2 regions of the Oceanimonas sp. GK1 genome follow, and region 2 is predicted to be linked to the other one. Evidence: predicted binding sites of a transcription regulator. Region 2 holds the regulator's gene; the other holds the start of a gene.

Region 1 (3,371 bases), 860 kb from region 2:
GACACCCACGTCCACCTCGTCGAAAATCAGGGTCGGGGTTTCCACTTTCTGGGCGGTGATCACCTGGATCGCCAGGCTGATGCGCGACAGCTCGCCCCCCGAGGCGACCCGGGCCAGGGGGCTCAGGGGCTGGCCCGGGTTGGTGCTGACCAGAAACTCCACCCGGTCAATCCCCAGGGGTGAAAAACCGGCACTGGTATCGGCATTCACCTGTATTTCAAACCGGCCCTTTTCCATGCTGAGCTGATGCAGGCTCTGGGTGATCTGTTTGTTCAGGGCTTGGGCGTAACGCTGGCGACTCTGGCTAAGCCGCTCGGCGGCCTGCACAAAGTCTTCCCGGGCCTGCTCCACTTCTTCATCCAGTCCTTCCAGCCTGTGACTGCTCTGCGCCATGTCGGCCAGCCGGGCCTTGAGCTGCTGATGAAAGCCGAACAGGTCGGCGGCGGGCACATGGTGTTTGCGGGAAAGATCCATCACTCTGGTCATGCGGCTTTCCACCTCGTGCAGGCGCTCCGGATCCAGTTCCAGCCGGTCCAGATAGCGGCCCAGCTCGCTGTGCCCCTCCTCCAGCTGGATCAGGCTGCTTTCCACCATTTCCAATGCCGGGTTCAGCTGCGAGTCCATGGTGACCAGCTCGCTCAGGGTCTTCAGCCCCTGGCGCAGCAGTTGCAAAGCATTGGTTTCGTCGTTATCACCCAGTATGTTGAGCGCCAACTGGCAGTCGTGCACCAGCTCGGCACCGTTCGAGAGCCGTTTGTGCTCGGCTTCCAGCTCGGGGAATTCGTCCTGGCTCAGATTGAGCTCGTCAAGCTCGGCCACCTGGTATTCCAGCAGCTGGCGTTCGGCCTGCCATTTTTCCTGCTCGGCCTGCAGTTGCTTGCGTTCGTTGCTCAGCTGGCGCCAGTGCTGATAATGCTGGCTGGTTTGGCCCAGCAACTGGTGGTGGCCGGCATAGGCATCGAGCAGGGCGCGCTGGTGATCGGGTTTTTGCAGCTCCTGGTGGGCATGCTGGCCATGAATGTTGACCAGCAGCGCCCCCAGGGCCTTGAGTTGCGACAGGGGAACCGGGGTGCCGTTAATGTAGCCCCGTGAGCGGCCTTCCCGGCTCAGGGTACGGCGCAGTATGCATTCATCCTGCTCGTCCAGCTCCTGCTCGCACAGCCAGGCCTTGACCCTGGGCAGTTTGTCGATGCGAAAGCGGGCGCTGATGTCGGCCTTGTCGGCACCGGGGCGCACCGAGTCGGCATCGGCTCGTTCGCCCAGGGCCAGTGCCAGGGCATCAATGGCGATGGATTTGCCGGCGCCGGTTTCGCCGGTAATGCTGGTCATGCCCCGGCGCAGGTCCAGCTCAAGAAAGGAAACGATGGCAAAATTGCTGATGGTGAGCTGAAGCAACATGGTGATTCCCCGCAACAAAAAACAATGCTGTATGGGAATACAGTATACTGTTGTTTTATACAGTGCAAGATGGGCGTGAGAGGAAAGACGTAAGACGTAAGAGGTGAGGTGTAAGGAGTGAGGGGGCCTCACATTCAGCACCTCACTCCTCACGGGGTTAAAACAGTTTGCTGCCCCAGCCGAGCTTGCTGCGCAACACTTCAAAGTAGCTATGGCCGCGGGGGTGGAGCAGTTTCAGCCGGTGCGGGCTCTTGTTGATGTGGATCTCGTCGCCCGGCTGTACCGCCAGCGACACATGGCCATCACAGCTGACCAGCATGTGCTCGCTCTTGTTGGCAGGGGACAGCACCATTTTTACCTGGGCGTCGGCGTCGATCACGATGGGCCGGCAGCTCAGGGTATGGGGGAACATGGGCACCAGGGTAATGGCATTGAGATTGGGGGTGAGGATGGGGCCGCCGGCAGAGAGAGAATAGGCGGTGGAGCCGGTGGGGGTGGCCACTATCATGCCGTCGGCACGCTGGCTGTACATGAAGTGGCCGTTGATGTAGACCTCGAATTCGATCATGTGGGCGATTTTGCCCGGATGCAGCACCGCCTCGTTCATGGCAGTGTTGCTGGCCTTGAGCTGGCCGTGGCGGTGTACCTGGGCTTCCAGTAAAAAACGGTGCTCGGTCTGGTAGTCGCCGCTCAGCAGCCGTTCTAGCGGTTGCTCAAAGCTGTCGGGGGAGAGATCGGTCAGAAAACCCAGGTTGCCCCGGTTTACGCCCACCACCGCCACATCAAAGCGGGACAGTACGCGGGCCGAGCCCAGCATGTTGCCGTCGCCACCCACCACAATGGCCAGATCGGCGCGCTCGCCCAGCTCCACCATTTCCAGCAGCTCGGCCTGTGCCAGCCCCAGCTGTTCGCCCACCCGGTGTTCGATCACCACGTTCAGACCCAGTCCGGAGAGGTAACGGTACAGCGCCACCAGGGTCTGGTTGGCCCCCTGGTGATCCGGTTTGCCGATAAGGGCGATGGTCTTGAAGTCGGTTTCCATAAATAGCTGTCCGGGGGCTGGCAAGGCGGCCTGCATTGCGTGGTGTGAGTCAGTAATCGCCATTCTAATCAGAGTGTTGCCCAAGCGCTACCGGAGTGAATGCAAGTCTGTGAGCTTGTGCTCTTGAAAAGAGGGTGACTGCCCCCATATAGGCTCCAAGTTGATTGATACACACGGGAGACACCATGAGCAGCAAGCACAATCAGGTTGAGACGGAGCAGTCCGAAGCGCTTGAGCAGGAGCAAGGGGCCGTCACTGACGCGGGCCAGTCCGAGCAGCAGGAAACCGTGCAGCCCGATGCGGCTTATGTCGCCGAGCTGGAGCAAAAGCTGGCCGCTGCCGAAAACAGCGCCAAAATGGAAAAAGACAGTGCCCTGCGGGCCGTGGCCGAGATGGAAAACATTCGTCGTCGCGCCGCCCAGGACGTGGAAAAGGCACAGAAGTTTGCCCTGGAAAAATTCGTGGGCGAACTGCTGCCGGTGATCGACAGCCTGGAGCGGGCCATCGAACATACCAGTGATGAAAGTGACGCCTTCAAGGCGGTGCACGAAGGGGTGGAACTGACCCTGAAATCGCTGCTGAGCGCGGTTGAAAAGTTCGGCGTCGAGCAAATCGACCCCAAGGGCCAGCCTTTTGATCCCAATAAACACCAGGCCATGAGCATGGTGGAAAGTGACGAAGTGGCGCCCAATGCGGTGCTGGCGGTCATGATGAAAGGCTATGAACTCAACGGCCGGGTGCTGCGTCCTGCCATGGTCATGGTGGCCAAGGGGCCGGCCATCGACACTCAGGCCTGAGCCGCACTTCATAAAAAAATGTGACCGTCGTCTTGAAAGCCCAAACCGACAGCCACATATAGACGTTAACGCGAAATATCAAAACGCTTGTTACCGAATTAGCACTATCAAGAGAGGATTCTATGGGTAAAATC
Region 2 (3,371 bases):
GATCAGGCCGTGCATGGTGGTCATCTGGTTGAAGAAATTGGGCTCCACCAGTTGCAGCCCGGGCTGAAACAGTTCCGCCCGAATCACCATGGCCATGGCGCCGCCCAGCAGGAACATGGTCAGGCTGAACAGCAGATACAGGGTGCCGATGTCCTTGTGGTTGGTGGTAAACAGCCAGCGGCCAATGCCCCTGGCAGGGCCGTGGTGATGATCTTCCACCAGGTGAATGTCCGCGGTCTCCGTGCGATCCATCTGTGCCATCACAGCCCCCTATTGTCCCTGTCTGGCCTGGTGAATGTCCCTGGGTTGCACCAGGTCCCCGGTATCGTTGCCCCAGGCATTGCGTTCATAGGTGATCACCGCCGCCAGCTCCTTGAGCGCCAGCTGCTTGTCAAAGCTCTGCATGGCGGTGCCCGCCTTGCCGTGCAACACGATATCGATATGGGCCGCCCTGTCGTTCAGCACCATTTCGCTGCCCTTGAGCCCCGGAAAGGCGCCGGGAATGCCTTCGCCACTGGCTTGGTGACAGGCGGCACAGGCCCGTTGATACACCTGCTCACCCAGGCTCATCAGCTCGTCCATGCTCATGTCCATGGCCAACAGTTCCTGCTCGGCGGCTTTGGCGGCGGTCTGCTCGGCCTTGATCTGCGCCAGCCAGCCGTCAAACTCCTCGGGGGTACGGGCATCCACCACGATGGGCATAAAGCCATGATCCTTGCCGCACAGCTCGGCGCACTGGCCGCGATACAGGCCGGGCTGATCAATGCGGGTCCAGGCCTCGTTAATAAAGCCGGGGATGGCATCCTTTTTCACCGCAAAGGCCGGCACCCACCAGGAGTGAATGACGTCGTCGGAGGTGATCAGAAAACGCACCTTGCGATCCGTGGGCAGCACCAGGGGATAATCCACTTCCAGCAGGTAGTTTTCGCCCTTGCCCACCTGGCCGCTGATTTGTTGCGGCAGGGTGGCCAGCAGGCTGTAAAACTCCACCTCTTCGTCAAAATAGCGGTAATGCCATTTCCACTGGGAGCCGGTGATCTGTACAGTCAGATCCGACTCGGAGGCATCTTCCATCGCCACCAGGGTGTTGGTGGCGGGAATGGCCATGGCAATCAGGATCAGAAAGGGAACCAGGGTCCAGAGAATTTCAACTTTGGTGCTTTCGTGAAACTGGGCCGCCCGGGCCCCCTTGGACTTGCGGTGGTGAATAATGGCCCAGAACATGACCCCGAATACCAGCAGGCCGATCACCGCACAGATGGTGAGAATGGTCATGTGCAGGCCATACACCTTCTGGCTGATTTCGGTGACCCCTTCGGTCATGTTGAGGCGGGTTTGCGCCCCCACGGGCAGGGTTGTCAGCAAGGACAACAGCAGCAAAATCGGCTTCACGTGCACCCCCATCGTTTCGTCCTGTAAACCGGAGCACTTGAATTGGGCATCGGTATCAGCCGAACGACCGCATCCCTTCCATTCGGCTGACTCTAAGTAAAGCAGCAGTTAAGGAAATGTAAAATATAAAGAAATGGGGACTGGGGACTGGGGACTGGGGACTGGGGACTGGGGACTGGGGACTGGGGACTGGCAGGCCAGCCTGAAGGGGCCGGCCTGCCAGAACAAGGGGTTCTTTCAGAAATCGCCGTTACGGATGACGCCCACGGCCAGGCCTTCAATAATCAGCTCCTGGGTGCGCAGATCCACCTCGATGGGCGACAATTCCTCGTTCTCGGGAAGCAAGCTGACCTTGCTGCCCTTGCGTTGAAAGCGTTTGACGGTCACTTCGTCGTCGAGCCGCGCCACCACCACCTGGCCGTTGCGGGCCTCCTGGGTCTTGTGCACCGCCAGCAGGTCGCCGTCCATGATGCCGATATTCTTCATGCTCATGCCCTGTACCCGCAGCAGAAAGTCCGCCGAGGGGTGAAACAGGCCGGGATCGAGACGGTAATGGCTTTCAATGTGCTGCTGGGCCAGTATCGGCTCACCGGCGGCCACTCTGCCCACCAGCGGCAGGCCCTGCTCTTCTTCCGCTTCCTCGCCGGCCAGGCGAATGCCCCGGGAGGTGCCGGGCATGATTTCAATCACGCCCTTTTTGGCCAGCGCCTTGAGGTGCTCTTCCGCCGCATTGGCGGATTTGAAACCCAGCACCTTGGCAATTTCCACCCGGGTGGGGGGCATGCCGGTTTGCTGAATGTGTTCCTTGATGATGTCCAGCACCTGAGACTGGCGGGGAGTAAGGGCCTTCATGATGAAACCTGTCTGTTTATACAGTTAACTGTCAGTATATCCAGTAATGAGTCCAGAGCAAGCCCCAAAGCCTCACCCCGTCTGCAGACATAGTGAAGGTTGAATAAAGGGGCAACTTCCCGACACGCTGCAAGTACCTCCCTGTTCAGGCTCACCTATCCGCCTGGTTACCACAGCGCCAGCACCAGGCCGGCGAAAACCGCCATGCCGGCGTAGTTGTTGTTGAGAAAGGCACGAAAACAGGGCATGCGCTCCCGATCGCGGATCAGCCGCTGCTGATACACAAACAGCCCGGCGGCCGCCAGCAGGCCCCAGTAAAAGGGCGCGGCCAGTTCAAATACCCGGCCCGCGGCCACCAGCAGCAGCAGGGTAACCAGCTGCAGCAGGCCGACGATCAGCTTGTCGCGCCGGCCAAACAGAATGGCGGTGGACTTCACTCCTATCTTGAGGTCGTCGTCCCTGTCCACCATGGCATACATGGTGTCATAGGCCACGGTCCAGGTCAGGTTGGCGCCAAACAGCAGCCAGAGCCCGGCGGGCAGGCTGTTGGCCTGGGCGGCAAAGGCCATGGGAATGGCCCAGGAGAAGGCGATGCCCAGAAACAGCTGGGGCAGATGCGTAAAGCGCTTCATAAAGGGGTAAAGCGCCGCCCAGAACAGGCCGGCAAAGGCCAGGCCAATGGTGAGTGCGTTGGTGGTCAGCACCAGTAAAAAGGAAAGGCCCACCAGCAGGGCAAAAAAGCTCAGCGCCTGACGCTCGGTGAGCTCACCCGCCGGCAACGGCCGAGCATGGGTGCGCTTGACGTGACCGTCGATATGGCGATCGGCATAGTCGTTGATCACGCAGCCGGCGGAGCGCATGGAAAACACCCCGGCCACAAACACCACCAGCAGCCAGGGAGAGGGCAACCCACCGGCGGCAATCCACAGTGCCCACAAGGTAGGCCACAGCAGCAGCAGGGTGCCAATGGGCTTGTCGAGCCGGGCCAGGGCCAGATAGGCGCGCCAGCGCGGGCGGGAAGGAGAGGTCAGCGTGGTCATGATACGGTTTCCTGATAGGGAGCCGAGGCCGGCAGAAAGAGTTCGGTCACCAGCACCCGGGCCAGGCCGGTGCTGAGGGCGGAGCGG

Evidence for each region. The regulator LexA, encoded in region 2, represses DNA repair genes until DNA is damaged. The targets are predictions, from matches to a motif close to ANCTGTNTNNNNANACAGNT.
Region 1: the regulator LexA is predicted to act here: its motif matches at 1,444-1,463, upstream of recN (DNA repair protein RecN).

Annotation. Positions count from the first base shown of each region.
Region 1 covers NC_016745.1:1,566,142-1,569,512, forward strand. Annotated here, with positions in the region: gene recN (DNA repair protein RecN) at 1-1,398, opposite strand, end outside; gene nadK (NAD(+) kinase) at 1,556-2,440, opposite strand; gene grpE (nucleotide exchange factor GrpE) at 2,626-3,237, shown strand; gene dnaK (molecular chaperone DnaK) at 3,360-3,371, shown strand, end outside.
Region 2 covers NC_016745.1:704,136-707,506, reverse strand. Annotated here, with positions in the region: gene ctaD (cytochrome c oxidase subunit I) at 1-252, opposite strand, end outside; gene coxB (cytochrome c oxidase subunit II) at 271-1,392, opposite strand; gene lexA (transcriptional repressor LexA) at 1,630-2,244, opposite strand; gene ubiA (4-hydroxybenzoate octaprenyltransferase) at 2,412-3,284, opposite strand; gene GU3_RS03360 (chorismate lyase) at 3,281-3,371, opposite strand, start outside.